3 regions of the Streptosporangium sp. NBC_01469 genome follow, and region 2 is predicted to be linked to each of the others. Evidence: riboswitches for the same ligand, from Rfam matches in the RefSeq annotation. Region 2 holds a riboswitch; each other region holds the start of a gene.
What was found. A riboswitch is a leader RNA that binds a small molecule or an ion and turns the genes downstream of it on or off. The one in region 2 is predicted to bind cyclic di-AMP.

Region 1: another riboswitch for cyclic di-AMP. It lies ahead of OG587_RS43325 (hypothetical protein); the one in region 2 lies ahead of OG587_RS45635 (C40 family peptidase).
Region 3: another riboswitch for cyclic di-AMP. It lies ahead of OG587_RS36240 (CHAP domain-containing protein); the one in region 2 lies ahead of OG587_RS45635 (C40 family peptidase).

Annotation. Positions count from the first base shown of each region.
Region 1 covers NZ_CP109465.1:9,922,941-9,928,038, forward strand. Annotated here, with positions in the region: gene OG587_RS43315 (hypothetical protein) at 1-281, shown strand, start outside; gene OG587_RS43320 (alpha/beta fold hydrolase) at 471-1,331, opposite strand; gene OG587_RS43325 (hypothetical protein) at 1,627-2,442, opposite strand; cyclic di-AMP (ydaO/yuaA leader) riboswitch at 2,693-2,839, opposite strand; gene OG587_RS43330 (DUF4253 domain-containing protein) at 3,100-3,846, opposite strand; gene OG587_RS43335 (carbohydrate ABC transporter permease) at 4,083-4,922, opposite strand; gene OG587_RS43340 (carbohydrate ABC transporter permease) at 4,919-5,098, opposite strand, start outside.
Region 2 covers NZ_CP109465.1:10,447,553-10,452,650, reverse strand. Annotated here, with positions in the region: gene serA (phosphoglycerate dehydrogenase) at 1-509, shown strand, start outside; gene OG587_RS45635 (C40 family peptidase) at 1,006-1,614, opposite strand; cyclic di-AMP (ydaO/yuaA leader) riboswitch at 1,602-1,835, opposite strand; gene OG587_RS45630 (3-isopropylmalate dehydrogenase) at 1,976-3,022, shown strand; gene OG587_RS45625 (branched-chain amino acid aminotransferase) at 3,197-4,291, shown strand; gene OG587_RS45620 (Uma2 family endonuclease) at 4,391-4,981, opposite strand; gene OG587_RS45615 (O-methyltransferase) at 5,084-5,098, opposite strand, start outside.
Region 3 covers NZ_CP109465.1:8,337,582-8,342,679, forward strand. Annotated here, with positions in the region: gene OG587_RS36225 (hypothetical protein) at 1-642, opposite strand, end outside; gene OG587_RS36230 (oxidoreductase) at 918-1,799, shown strand; gene OG587_RS36235 (TetR/AcrR family transcriptional regulator) at 1,815-2,393, shown strand; cyclic di-AMP (ydaO/yuaA leader) riboswitch at 3,276-3,414, shown strand; gene OG587_RS36240 (CHAP domain-containing protein) at 3,433-4,128, shown strand; gene OG587_RS36245 (ABC transporter substrate-binding protein) at 4,571-5,098, shown strand, end outside.

The DNA of each region.
Region 1 (5,098 bases), 520 kb from region 2:
TGGGCGCGCTCGGCGGGTCCAAGGACCTCGACCTCCAGATCGCGGCCGCGGGTAACACCGAGGTCGTCAAGGCCAAGATGCGGACCATGGAGTCGCTCGGCCTCAAGGACGGCATCGAGGACATCCTCATCACGCTCGGCACGCAGTACCACGTGATCCGCCCGATCTCGGGCCGGAGCGGCAAAGGGCTCTTCCTCTACCTGGCTCTCGACCGGAACCGGGCCAACCTCGCGCTCGCGCGGCACACCCTGCGCGGCATCGAGGAGAAGCTCGAAGTCTGATCCTCCGGTGCGGCCCGCGCCCCGGGAGGCGCGGACCGCACCGGGGCCCACCCGAGGAGACCGGTGACGGGCGTACCGGAGCCCACCGTGCGGAGCGGTGGGGGCGTACCTGAGCCCACCGCCCTGACGAGACGGTGACGAACGTGCCGGACACCGTACGGAGAAAGCCGGTGACGGGCGTGCCGGAGGTCACCGTCCCGAGTCCGCGAAGGTGGTGAGTTCGTCGATCGCGTCGACGAAGGAGGGCCAGAGCTCGGCGGGCAGGTCGTGGCCCATGCCGGGGAAGGTGATCAGCCGGGCGCCGGGGATCGCGTCGGCCGTGGCGATTCCGGCGGGCAGCGGGACGAGCGGGTCGTCCTCCCCGTGCAGCACGAGAGCCGGAATCGCGAGCTCCTTGAGCCGGGGCGCACGGTCACCGGAGGCCATGATCGCGGCCACCTGCCTGGCCGTGCCCGCCGGGTCGTACGACCGGTCGTAGCCCAGCCCGGCGATCTCGGCGTTCCACTCCCGGTCGAACGGGTAGCCGGGCGAGCCGACGACGGCGCAGTTGTCGAGGGCCCGCCGGATCGCGCTCTCGCGGTCGGGCGTGAAGGCCGGCATGAGCACGTCCGGGTCGGTCAGCAGGGCGGCCTGCGGGCTCGGCGTGGACATGATCGAGGTGAGACTGCGCATCCGGTGCGGGTGGCGGATCGCGAGTGACTGCGCGATCATCCCGCCCATCGAGAGGCCGACCACGTGGGCCGTGTCCCAGCCGAGCGCGTCGAGCAGCCCGGCGGCGTCGTCGGCCATGTCGTCCAGCAGGTAGGGGACCTCCCCGCTCCCGTCCAGGGCGGGCGTCCCCGCCTCGGCGAGGTGGGTGCTCTCGCCGCTGTCGCGGTTGTCGAAGCGCACCGCGTGGTAGCCGCGGTCCGCGAGCAGCTCGCAGAACCTGTCGTCCCACTGGATCATCTGGCAGCCGAGGCCCGTGATCAGCAGGAGGGGGCGAGCCTCCGGAGAGCCGAAGGTCTCGTAGGCGATCTCGATGCCGTTCGCCGGGGCTCGCAGAGTCATGGCACTCCTACCGTCCGTACTGGTTGTGCGGGACAGAATGCCATTCGGGGGGAAACGCGACACCGGCGGGGTGGTCCCCACCGGTGTCCCAGGATCGCCCCCGCGCGAGCGGGCCGCGGCCCCCCGTCAGGCCCCGCCCCGGCCTTCGCGAGCGCGCGTGAGCGGATCGGTCGTTTCTCGGACGGCCCCCGCGCGAGCCGGTCCTTCCGGATCGGCCCGCTCGCGTGAACGGGGTCGGCATCCGCCCGCTCGCGTGAACGGGGTCGGCATCGGCCCGGTTCTCGCGCGAGCGGGGTCAGTTCTTCCCGACGCCGGGCCCGGCGGCCGTGCCGGTCGGGACGTGCGCGGAGACGGGCTCGACCATGACCTTGGGCTTGCCGATCCACGGCCGCGCCTCGGCGCTCACCAGCTGGGTCTTCAGGCCTATCCCCAGTTGCCTCGCCATGGCGAAGACGGTCGCCGGCGGCCTGGCCGGGCTGGTGTCCTTGCGGCCCCAGGCACCGGTGGAGAACGCCACGGGGTGGTTCTTGATCCCCGTGCCGTCGCCCCACTTGGTGACCACGTACTGGATGTCGATGTGGCCCATGCCACCGTTGCCGTCCACGCCGAGCGTGCCGGCGTTGAACGTGCCGCCGGTCAGGTCGGCGAAGGTCTTGGCGTCGATGTCGACCATGATGCCCTGGTTCGAGGGGTTACCCGGGCCGCGGTCGCCGACGAAGAACCTGGCCTTCTTGCCCTTGTAGAGGATGTAGCCCTCGGTGAGCAGGGGCCAGCTCGGGCTGGCGATCATGCCCTTCTGCATCGGCCTGCCACTGGCGGGCAGTCCGGTGTCACCGGCCCGGCCGGAGGAGTCGTCCCAGAAGTAGGAGGCCGTGGTCGCACCCTGGAGGAGGACGGCCTCGGCACCGGCCGGCGCACCGACCGCGGGGTCGGCGGCGAGGCGGGTGGGGGCCGCCAAGGCGTGGGCCGGAAGCGCCGAGGCGACGCCGACGGAGGCGAGGACGCTCGCACCGACGAGGGTGGCGGCGGCGAAGCCGCGCTTGAGGGGGGCGTTGTTACGCGGGAGGTACTTGCTCAGGCTTTTCTTGTGCAGACCAAAGAAGGGGTGCATGGAGAAGTGGCTCTTTCGCGAGGGAACGGGGCGGCCAGGTGCGAACACCGAAGGGGTGCACCGGCGGGGACGCGCTCGTCGGAAAAGGGGGCGTAGCCGGATCAACCAATCGCTACGCGGAGCACGGTCCTGAAGATGCCGCGATCAGACGCGGCGGCGAGGTCGGGGGGACGGGGGTGGGGGTGAAAGTTCAGGTGGTCGGCGCGGACAGGGGGTGCACCGACGTGGTGACGCGGTGATCCATGAGGGGATCTCCTCTCCATCTCGTCTACCGGGTTAGCTGACGGGTTCGGGCGGTGGAGTTGCCCTACCGCTGCGCGCTCGCGGCGGATTCACCCCGGAAAACTGGTTCCCCGGCTCCGGAGCCCAGTGGGCCCTCGGGATTCGACGTCGGCCGGCCGCTCCCTCTTGTGAAGGGCAGGTCGCCAACCGATAACAGTGGACACTACCTCCCAAAACGGACAAAGCAAAGCAAACGCCATGAAAACCCCAGAAGATCTACCTGCAAGCTTCAAGAAAGCCTCATCGATCACCCCGCCAGGCCAACACCCGCCCTACCAGCACGAATGTCGCCCCGATCGTGGAATCCACCCCGGGGCACCCATGCCCGGAGACCCACGCGAGGGAGTCCGCACCCCGCGGGTCAACCCGGGCCGGTCAGTCCCACCAGAACGACCAGGCGTTCCTGCCCTTGATCTGCTCGGCGTAGTCGATGAGGCTCCCCGCCCCCTGGATGATGCTGTCGGGGCAGAACGTCCAGTGCTCGGCGGCGACGTGCAAGGCGTGCTCGGAGGTCGTCGGGGGCGCGGCGACGCTGAGGTCGAGGGTGTTGAAGCCCATGCCGACCACCCGCACCCCGAACCTGTCCTCCCAGCTCCGCACGACGGCCGCGAGCGGGACCATCCACTCGTTGTGGTTCAGGGCGCCCTGCCAGCCCATGACGGCGAGCGCGTCGGCCCCGCGCTCGACCGCGACGAGCCCGAGCGGGGTCCTGCGCTCGGCCACCAGCCCGGCGTACCAGTCGGCGACCACGCCGGGATCGGCGGCGAGCCTTCCCGACGGGGCCGGGCCGGGACACTCGGGCCCGAAGGGGTCGAGCAGTTCGAGCTGGTCGAGATTGGCCTTGGCGATCCAGTCGGACCACACCTCGGCCATGAACGCGGCGGCGTGGTAGTTGTCGATCTGGCTCGCGGTGTCCGGGGCGATCTGGCCGGCCGACCAGGGCTGGACGGAGTCCTCCAGCAGGACCGGCCACAGGCCCGACTGCCCGTGCTGGGCCCTCAACCGGGCCCAGTACTCGCCGGAGACCGCCACCTCGCTGAGCCAGAACGCCGGACGGCGACGGACCGCGAGCTGAGCGTAACCGGGGTCGGGCCAGACCACGTCCCCCGGTGGCAGCTCCACCGAGAGCCTCCGGCCCTCACCTCCGCCGGCCCCCTCGCTCCCGTCGGCTCCATCGGCTCCGTCGGCGAACAGCTGACCCAGAACTGGCGGAAGTTGCCCACGCTCGCAATCGCTCATCTCTACCGATCCGATCCTGACCACGGACCAATTTTGGCCTGTCAACCATCCCGAGGGACAGTTCTGCCCTGGTCCAGGCAAAAATTATCGGTACAGGGAGGAACGGAGCCGGGCGGGTGTCAGTCCTTCACCGCCCCGCCCAGGCCGGCGACCAGCCTGCGCTGGACGGCCACGAAGAAGATCAGCACGGGAACGGTCATCAGCGTCGAGGCCGCCATGATGCCGCCCCAGTCGTTCTCGTCGGGCTTGAAGAAGACCAGCAGGGCCGCGGGCAGCGTCTGGTTGTCCCTGGCCGAGATGATGAAGGTCCTGGCGAAGATGAAGTCGTTCCAGGCGGTGATGAACGAGAAGACGCTCGTGGCGACCAGTCCCGACGCGACGAGGGGGAAGATGATCCGCCACAGGATCACCGGCCGGCTCGCACCGTCGATCATCGCGGCCTCCTCCAGCGTCTCGGGCACCGCGGCCACGAACCCCCTCATCATCCAGATGGCGAACGGCAGCGAGAACGCCAGATGAACCAAGACGAGCGAGCCCAGGGTGTTGAGCCCCACCCCGGGAACCACCGCGCCGAGGTCGCGGACGAGGAAGAACAGCGGGATGGTGAGCGCCTCCACCGGCACCATCTGCGCCGCCAGGAACATGATCAGCACGGTCGTACGGAACCGGAAGTGGAACCGGGTCACCGCGACCGCGGCGAGGAAGGCCACCAGCGCGGACAGGACGACGACCGTCAGGGCGACGCCCAGGCTGTTGAGGAGGTAGCGGCCGAAGTTCTCGCCGCCGAGCACCCGCTGGAAATGGCCGAGGGTCGGCGCCAGGGTCCACGGGCGCACCTCCAGCGACTGGATCTCCCCGGTGGGCTTGAGCGCCGAGAGCACCATCCAGTAGATCGGGAAGAGGGTGACGAACGCGGCGACCAGCGCCACGACGTTGGCGGCCAGGCGGGATCTGCTCACAACCTCTCCCCCGTACGGTAGAGGGCGCGGATGTAGAAGAGGGTGACCGCGAGCAGGATCAGGGTCATCACGACGCCGATCGCCGCGCCGAGCCCGTACTCCGAGGAGCCGAACGCCGTCTGGTACGCGTAGACGTTGAGCACCGAGTTCTGCCCCGCTATCCCGCCGCCGTTGGT
Region 2 (5,098 bases):
TCCGCGTGCTGGAACTGGCCGCGCTCAAGGGCGTCTTCACCGACGTGGTCGAGGACTCGGTCACCTACGTCAACGCCCCGCTGCTGGCCAAGGACCGCGGCGTGTCGGTCGAGCTGATCACCAGCTCCGACAGCCCCGACTGGCGCAACGTCGTGACGGTCCGCGGCGTCCTCGCCGACGGCCGCGCGATCTCGGTCTCCGGCACCCTGTCCGGGCCGAGGCAGATCACGAAGATCGTCGAGGTCAACGGCTACCAGATGGAGATCGAGCCGACCGACCACCTGTCGTTCTTCACCTACACCGACCGCCCCGGCATCGTCGGCGTGGTCGGCCGCATCCTCGGCGACCACTCGATCAACATCGCCTCGATGCAGGTGGCCCGTGACGCCAAGGGCGGCAAGGCGCTCATCGCGCTCACCGTCGACACCGCCATCCCGGCCGAGGTGATCGACCAGATCGGCTCGGAGATCGGCGCCGACAGCGGCCGTTCCGTCGACCTGGCCGACTAGCCGTCCCGCCGATGTGGCCGCCGCCCCGGAGACCGGGACGGCGGCCACATTTCGTCTCAGCATGTGAGAAGTGTGTACGCCGGGCGAGACGGCGTTTCCGTGGCCAGGTAACCTGGAATGAAATGCGCCAGGTTCTTGCCATTCCTACCTGCCGCGGCGGGGCCTGACAGGGGCAGGCCGGCGACTCGCCGCGGTGTCGTGGCGCCTGCCGGCTCCAAGCCCCCGTCGGCGGTCCGTGATCCGGACCCGCGACATCAGGCCTGGTCGGAGTCCCGACCGGAGTCTCGACCACCTTCCTTGCTCGCATGCGACCGAGACGAGATTCGCCATGTACGACATGTATCCCTGGAACCGTCCCGACGAGACCGAGGACGAGGCCATCGACGCGCTCCAGACCGCTCTGGACCGCAGGGACAACGGTGGTGCGCCCACCCGCTGAGCCCGTTCTCGCCGCCGGGGTCTCCACGGCCTTCCGGCGGTGACCCGCCGGCGTGTCTCATCCGCCGGTCACTGTTTCGGTCGCGAGCTTGACCCGCTCGGTCAGCTGAACCCCCTGCGGGTCGGGGCGCACCGCGCCGGCGAAGGAGTCGCGGCGCCAGGAGTCGAGTTTCTCCTCCTTGACCACGTCGCCGGTCTGCGGGGCGTGGACCATGTAGCCGGGCTTGGTGATCATGCCGACATGGCCGAGGCCGCTGAAGAAGACCAGGTCGCCGGCTCTGAGATCCCTCCAGGCGATCTTCTTGGGGAACGCGTCGTACTGGTCGTAGGTGACGCGGGGGAGCTTGATCCCGGCGGCGCGGTAGGCGCGGAGCATCAGGCCGGAGCAGTCGAAGCCGCCGTGGCCGGTGCCACCCCAGACGTAGGGCGTTCCGCGCTTGGACATCGCCCAGTCCACGGCTTTCTGCCAGGCGGGCTTGACGTTCGTGGCCTTCAGCGCCTGCTTCAGCGCGGGGGTGTTGAGCGCGGCGGGCCCGGGGCCCGGGGGTGGGGAGACGGCCAGGGCGGCGGGCGAGGTCGCGAGCACCGCGGCGCCGGCGACGATCATCGAGGCGGAGATGGACAGGACGCGGGGGAGAACTGTGCCGGACAGGATGATTCCTTCCATAAGGCCGGCCGGGTGAGCTGTCGGGCTCGGGCGTGGAGGCCGCCCTACGGCGCGAGAACGCGCTGATTCGCCCCAAGGAATCCGCGTGATGGCGAGCGGGAACGCGCTCCGGGGGAGGAGCGGGGTTCCCGGGGGCCCGGCGGATTCCGGAAAGAGTGGTTCCCCGGCTCCGTGCGGGCCCGGTAAGGGGATGGCCCGTACGGATTAGGCATTGATGTGAATGGGAGGACCATAACGAAACCTCCCGAAAGGGTCAATACCGAGCAAAAAAGGACAAAGCGATCAGGCGTGTCACCGCGCGGTCACGTCCGAGGAGTGAGACCGGTGTTCGATCACCGAGACGGACCGGTAGGGTGCCTGCATGGATTCGCGTAACATTCGCCTGGCGGTCATCCCCGGGGACGGAATCGGAGTCGAGGTCGTCACCGAGGGACTGAAGGTCCTCGAAGCGGTCGGCACGAAGGTGGAGACCACCACCTACGACCTCGGCGCCAAGCGCTACCACGAGACCGGCGAGACCCTGCCGGACCCGGTCCTCGACGAGCTGCGCGGATACGACGCGATCCTGCTCGGCGCGGTCGGCGACCCCAGCGTGCCCCCGGGCATCCTGGAGCGCGACCTGCTGCTCAAGCTCCGCTTCCAGCTCGACCACTACGTGAACCTGCGTCCGGTCAAGCTCTTCCCCGGCGTCGAGACACCGCTGGGCAAGGCCCGCCCCGAGGACATCGACATGGTCGTCGTCCGCGAGGGCACCGAGGGCCTGTACGCCGGAGCGGGTGGCGTCATGCGCCGGGGCACGCCGCACGAGATCGCCACCCAGGAGTCGCTGAACACCGCCTACGGCGTCGAGCGCGTCGTGCGCTACGCCTTCGACAAGGCGCTCGGCCGCCCCCGCAGGAAGCTGACGCTGGTCCACAAGACCAACGTGCTCACCTACGCCGGTGACCTCTGGGCCCGCACCTTCGACCGCGTCAGCCTGGAGTATCCCGACGTCCAGACCGACTACTGCCACGTCGACGCGGCCTCGATGTTCTTCGTCAGCCAGCCGGAGCGCTTCGACGTGATCGTCACCGACAACCTCTTCGGCGACATCCTCACCGACATCGGCGCGGCGATCGCCGGTGGCATCGGCCTCGCGGCCAGCGGCAACGTCAACCCCGACCGCACCGCGCCGAGCATGTTCGAGCCGGTCCACGGCAGCGCCCCCGACATCGCGGGCCGGGGCAAGGCCGACCCGACCGCCACGATCCTGTCGGTCGCCATGCTCCTCGACCACCTCGGGATGGCCGCCGAGGCCGCCAGGGTCGAGCAGGCCGTCGCCGACGACCTGGTCGAGCGGCCGGCCGGACGGGCCGGCCGGACCACCCACGAGATCGGCGACGACATCACCGCCCGAGTAGCCGGCTGAGGAAGCCGCCTCCCTCTACCCCGACGCGCCTGGCGGCTCACCCGAGCCGCCAGGCGCGTTTTTTGTTTCTCCAGCACTGCCGGTTTTCGGCATGGATGGAGTAGTTTCCCGTTACCCGGTCCGACGCAGAATGGACCAGAGGGTAAGCCAGACACCAAGAGAAGGATCCGTGCGATGACCACCGCTCAGAAGCTCAGCTTCGACGTGCAGCTCTCCGACCACGCTCGCACCGCGGCAGAGCGCGAGCAGGTACTGGCGAGCCCGGGGTTCGGTCAGGTCTTCACCGACCACATGATCTCGATCGACTACACCGAGGGGGAGGGCTGGCACGACGCCGCGCTCGTGCCGTACGGCCCGCTCAGCCTCGACCCCGCGACGTCGGTCTTCCACTACGCGCAGGAGCTTTTCGAGGGACTCAAGGCCTACCGCCAGGAGAACGGCACGATCGTGACCTTCCGGCCGGAGGCCAACGCCGCCCGCTTCAACACCTCCGCGCGGCGGATGGCCATGCCCGAGCTGCCCGAGGAGACGTTCGTCGAGTCGCTGGAGCTGCTCGTCCAGACCGACCGCGAGTGGGTCCCGACCACGCCGGGACACAGCCTCTACCTGCGCCCCTTCATGATCGCCACGCAGCCGGCGCTCGGCGTCAACTACCCGTCCAGGACCTACAGGTACATGGTCATCGCCTCTCCGGCGGCGGCCTACTTCGGGGGCGGGAAGGCCGTAACCGTCTGGCTCTCCACCGAGTACACCCGGGCGGCCCCCGGCGGAACCGGCTTCGCCAAGTGCGGCGGCAACTACGCGGCGGCCTTCGTGGCCCAGCGCCAGGCCGTCGAGCAGGGCTGCGACCAGGTGGTCTGGCTCGACGCGGGCGAGCACCGCTACGTCGAGGAGATGGGCGGGATGAACCTGTTCTTCGTCTACGGCGACCGCCTGCTGACCCCGGCGCTCACCGGCACGCTCCTGCCCGGCATCACCCGCGACTCGATCCTCTCCTTCGCCGCCGACCTCGGCCTCCACGCCGAGGAGGGGCGCCTGTCGGTCGAGGAGTGGCAGCGGGGCTGTGAGACGGGCGAGCTCACGGAGGTCTTCGCCTGCGGCACCGCCGCGGTCGTCACCCCGGTCGGCTCGGTCAAGGGCGCCGACCGCGCCTGGACGATCGGCGACGGCACCCAGGGGCCCGTCACCTCGAAGATCCGCGAGGAGCTCGTGGGCATCCAGTACGGGACCCGTCCCGACCCGCACAGCTGGGTTCACAAGGTCTGCTGATCGCGTACGGAGGAGGCCAGGCCGGGGCCGGGGCGTCCGGCGGGTTCCGGGCGGAGGAGACCCGGCCTCCCACCCGGCCGGGCCTCCTCCCGAGCGGGCCTACCCTTCGACCAGCTTGCCGGTGTCGATCGTGAGGTTCCAGGGCGCGGGGAGCTCAAGGGGCTCTCCGAGGGTCACCTGGTGTTGTTGCTGGTATCCCCGCTCTCCGGGGTGGCTGAGGAGCCGGGCGAGATTCTGGGTGGCGTCGATCACCAGGTAGAGCGGGACGCCTGCGATCGCGCAGTTCTCGGGCTTGGTGACATGGTCATCGTCCCGGCTGCTGGGGGAGACCACCTCCACGACGAGCAGCGTTTCCTCGGCATAGACGTTCTCGTCGTCCCACATGCGGGGAAACTTCGGCACGACGAGGAGATCGGGCCGATAACGATCTTTCTGGACACCCAGGAAGAGCTTGACGTCGTATACGGGGTGCCAGCCCTGTTCCGTTGCGAACGGGATGAGCTGGATCAGCAACTGCAGGATGCTCTTGGCGTGGTTGAGCGTGGGCAACTCTCTCACCACGATCCGACCATTGATGAGCTCGACCTTACGGTCGGGCCAATCATCGCAGGTCTTCTGGTAGCGATGTTCGAGCTCCTGATGGTTGGTGGACATGGGCTTCGCCTCGCGACGGTCCAGGGTCTTGGCCATGAGGTCATCCTTCCCTCCGCGCGGGTGGGCGCAACGTGTTTGACATGTCGCTTAAAGTAATCGGAAAGATTTCCGTTCGCCCGGGATTCGGGAAAGTTCTCGTCAGTGCTTTCGAAT
Region 3 (5,098 bases), 2.1 Mb from region 2:
GAAGTAGGCCACCGGCTCGGCGGAGCCGAGCCCGGCCAGCCAGGTGAAGTAGCGGTCGCGGTGGATCAGGCCGTTGCGGACCAGCGAGGTGCCGAGGACGACGGTGCGCTCCTCGGGACGGGGCCTGCGCAGCGGCTGGGACCGCAGCCAGGCGAAGTCGTGGGTGACCAGCTCGGCTCCCCTGGCGCGTACGGCCTTCGCCAGGTCGGGGGGCACGGGCAGCGCGGTGAAGATCGACAGCCGCCCCGAGCGGGCGGCGGCGCGCAGCCTGAGCCCGGCCGCCGTGGCGAGGACGGTCCTGAGCCTTCCCGCCTTCCCCCTCGCCCTCAGCAGGGGCGTTCCCACCCTGCCGGTGAGCAGCTCCAGGAGCCTGATGGTGGCGAGCCCGTCGTCGACGATCACGATCCGGCCGGGGAGCGCGGTGAGCCAGCGGAACTGGACCTTGCCGGAGAAGGCGTCGCCCACCGCCCAGATCTCGCCCCGGCGCGGCCGGGGCATGTCCGGCGCGGCCGCGGTGAGCTCCAGCCCCCTCGGCAGGGTGAGACGGCCGAGCTCTCGGCCCGTCACGGCCAGCGGGCGCAGCTTCGCCCGGGGCACGAGGTGGCTGCGGGCACCGAGCAGCCCGGCATGGTGGGCCTCCACCGCACAGAGCATCTGCAACGGGGATTCCACCCAGGCAATGGCCGAACCCTGCTCCCGCGCGTGGTCTCGACCGTCCTCCACGCCGGGCGATGACCCGTTCACGACTGCCACAACCTAACCCGGTGGCCTTAAGCGCCCGGGAACTGCGGGTGAACAGCCGACCACGCGCGCTTGCCGATGATCTTATCGACCTTTACCGTGGTGTACGGAACCGTTTCGTACACCACATGATCCATCCCCCGATTCGTCCGTCGATCCGCCACGAGGAGCGAGCGATGTGGACACCCGACAAGATTCCCGACCTGACCGGCTCCGTCGCGGTGGTCACCGGGGCGAGCGGCGGCATCGGCGTGCCGACGGCACTCGAACTGGCCAGGCACGGCGCCCGCGTCGTCCTGACCGCGCGCGACGCGGACCGGGGCCGGGCCGCGCTCGACACGGTCCGGACGGCGGCGCCGGAGGCGGCGGTCGAAGTGAGGGCGCTCGACCTGGCCGACCTCCGCTCGGTGCGCGCGTTCGCCGAGACGGTCGACGGGCCGCTCGACCTGCTGGTCAACAACGCCGGAGTGGGCCCGATGCCCCGGCGGACCACCGTCGACGGTTTCGAGACCCAGTTCGGCGTCAACCATCTGGGGCACTTCGCCCTGACCGGGCTGCTCATGCCGCGCCTGCTGGCCGCCCCCGCCGCCCGGGTGGTCACGGTCTCCAGCGACGCCCACTCCGTCGGCGCGATCGACTTCGACGACCTGGCCCTCGACCGCCGGTACGGCAGGTTCTCCGCCTACGGCCGTTCCAAGCTGGCCAACCTGCTGTTCGCCCTGGAGCTGCAGCGCCGTGCCGACGCCTCCGGAGCGGCCCTGCTGAGCCTGGCGACCCACCCGGGCATGACGGCCACCGGCATCATGAAGGCGGGCGCCCTCACCCGCCCCGTCAACGCCCTGCTGCGCCTGCTGTTGCAGCCGCCCGCCAAGGGCGCCCTGCCGTCCCTGTACGCGGCGACCTCTCCCGAGGCGAGGGGCGGGCAGTACGTCGGGCCGGGGCCGAAACCGCTGCGTCCCTCACCGAAGGCGCTGGACGCGGCCGTGGCCGCGAGGCTCTGGGAGAGGTCGGAGGAGCTGACCGGCGTACGATTCTGGGAGATCAGACAGGACTCGTGAACCACCGGAGGCACCTTGCGTCTCGATCCCGCGCGGGAACGGGCGATCCTCGACGCGACTCTGGAGCTGCTGTCCGAGGTCGGATACGACCGGATGTCCGTCGACCAGATCGCCAGGCGGGCCAGCGCCAGCAAGGCCACGATCTACCGTCGCTGGCCGGGCAAGGAGGCGCTGGTCGTGGACCTGATCTGCAACCACCTCGAAATCGAGGTCGCGCCGCCGCCCGACACCGGATCGATGCGCGGGGACCTGATCGAGGTCGTGGACGGGTTCTGCCGGATCCTGGAGCGGAAACACGCGATGATCTTCGGCCTGTTCCCCGCGCTCCTCACCTCCCCCGACCTGGCCGCCGCCCTGCGCGACAACGTGCCCCGCGCCGACATCACGGGCACCACCCCGCTGCTCGACCGCGCCAGGGAGCGCGGCGAGCTGCCGGGACCGGTGGACCCGGCGGAGCTCAGGAAGGTCACCGAGGCGCTGGTGTGGTACCGGCTGTTCTTCACCGGAAAGCCGCTGGACCGGGAGTTCGTCGAGGAGACGGTCGACCGGTTCCTGCTCCCACTGTTCCGCGCGTGGTCCGGCTCGGAGATCTGAGATCTGAGATCTGAGACCTGAGACCTGCGGACACGGGGCCGTGAGCTCGAGGACTTGAAACCCGGAGCGCCCGGCGCCCGCTCCGGCGCGAAGGCACGAAGGCACGAAGGCACGAAGGCACGAAGGCACGAAGGCACAAGAGCGCGGAGGCACGAGAGCGCGGAGGCACGTTTCCTCGCTCCCGGCGGGCGGCGAACCCCTTTCGGAGACGCGTTCCCTCGCCCCGCGCGCCTTTACCGTTCGCGGGCGGCGAGGCCTCCCGGAAAGCGTGTTCCTTTACCTTGCGCTTTTACCTTCGCGGGCGTCGAGCCCTTTCGGGGGCGCATTCCTTTACCCTTCGGGCGGCGAGACCCGCCGACGACTCCATCTCACCCTCCTGAGCTGCGAAAACCCCTCAGGACGCGGCCACGAGCCGCCGGATCCCAGGGTGTGGCCCCCAGCTCTTCCATGGGAGAACCCCTACCATCCGTATACTTTTTACTATCGAATACTTGTTCGATAATATGTCGGGCGCATCACCGTCGATCGGGGGCTCCCTCCTCGCGCGATAGCACCCCCCACCCGACGCCTCGCAGGCGGGTCCGGAAAGCCTGGATCGCCGTGGACGCAGGGGATTCCGGACACCGTCCCGCCCGCAGAGGGAAGGCGCGTCCGGCACCGGACGAGCATGATCCACTCCCTGTCCCGCGCCGGGTAACACCTCGCCGTACCGCCTTATTTCGGACGTACCGCCAAGTCAGGGCAATGTGTCCTACTTGTAATCGTCTGTCCTGTTGGCGTACGTTCGTCCTGTTCATGGCAATTGTCTAGGTCTATCCAGGTCTGCGCATTGCCGTCACATTGCCCGACCGCGCTCCACCCGGCGGAACCCTCCGCCATCGGTGAGCACGGCCGCCGAATCCGCGAGGTTTGCGGAACCGGGGAACCACGTTCCTGGGGTGAATCAACGCACTCGTGCGTCGTAGGGCACTTCCCAGCCCGAACCCGTCAGCTAACCCGGTAGGCGGAATGGAAGCGAAGCAAGGAGTCGAACCCCCGTATGACTAAGCATCGCCTCATCTCCACCCCCCGTGCGGTGTGCGCCGTCCTGGGCGCGTGTGCCGTCCTGGCGACCGGCACCACCGGCGTAGCTCTGGCCGACGGTCACGGCGTCGTGAACGCACCGCCCGTCGACGCCAAGGCCCAGAGTTCCAAGTCCGCGAAGACCCCGCTCCAGATCGCGGCCGAGAGGCTCCCCAAGGTCTCCGCCGCGCAGGTCCTGGACCTCGCCTCGAAGCAGATCGGCGTCCGCGAGAACGCCCAGGGCGGCGGGACCAAGTTCCACTCCTGGTACATGTCGACCCCTCGCGCCAAGGAGACCCTCGCCCGCGACGGCGGCAACACCGTGTACGACTACGCCAACGCCCCCTGGTGCGCGATGTTCGTCTCCTGGGTCGGCGAGATGGCCGGCATCCGCCCCACGATGGGCTGGGACGCCTACACCGTCGCCCACGCCAAGTGGTTCAAGAACAACGGACACTGGGGCACCATCCCCACCCCTGGCGCGGTCGTCTACTTCGACTGGGCCGGCGGCAAGAGCATCGACGGCATCGACCACGTCGGCTTCGTGAAGAAGGACAACGGGGACGGCACGATCACCACGATCGAGGGCAACACCGGCAACGGCGACGTCGAGCAGCGCGTCAGGCCCGTCTCCCAGGTCGTCGGCTACGGCTACCCGGTCTACTCCAACTGACCCGCACCCGCCCCGCGCCCCCCACGGCGCGGGCACCCGGCTCCCCCGCCGGTGAACGCGGGCCGGTCCGCACGCTCCCAGGGGCACCGCTCGAACGAGCGGTGCCCCTGACGGCGTTCCGTCCCCCGCCGCCTCCACTCTCCCCGCGAGCCCCCACACGGACACGAAATGCCCCGACTGTATGTCCATGAGATGGGAGCGCTCCCAATAACCCGTATGGGTGGTATATCCCCACTTCATGCTGATAGTCCCACCTAAAACAGCCGGATGTAACGGTTGAGTTTCGGCATATTGACGTCCTGGTTGCCCATCGTCCACTCTTCGTGGGAGCGCTCCCAAAGCACATTGAGGAACGACCTCGTCGCGAGGACCGCGTTTGTCGGGGACCGGTCCGCGATGTCGCCTCCCAATGATTCGGGCGACCACCTGAGAGGGGTCCGGAATGTTGAACAACAAGCGGCACGGCAGGCTCGCCGCCGTCGCGGTCATGGCGGCCACCGCCCTGGCCATCACGTCGTGCAGTTCCAGCGAGCCCGCCGAGCCCGCCGCGGGCGGTAGCTCCGCCGCCGCGGCCGAGCCGGTGACCATCACCGTGCACACCTTCGGCGGCGGTGAGAACTTCGGCTACGACAAGGCCGTGGAGACGTGGAACGCGGCGCACCCGAACATCCAGGTCAAGTACCAGAACCTGACCGACCGTTTCGAGGACGTCTACCTCCCGCAGCTGCTCCAGCGTCTGCAGGCCGGCAGCGGCGCGGCCGACATCATCGCCCTGGACGAGGGCGCGATGGGCCTCATGAAGGCCCGTCCGCAGTTCTTCACCGACCTGGCCGAGTACGGGCTGGACAGCCGCAAGGCCGACTTCCCCGCGGCGAAGTGGGACAACGGCATCAACGCCGACAGCAAGCTCTTCGCCCTGGGCACCGACATCGGTGGCATGACCATGTGCTACCGCAAGGACCTGTTCGAG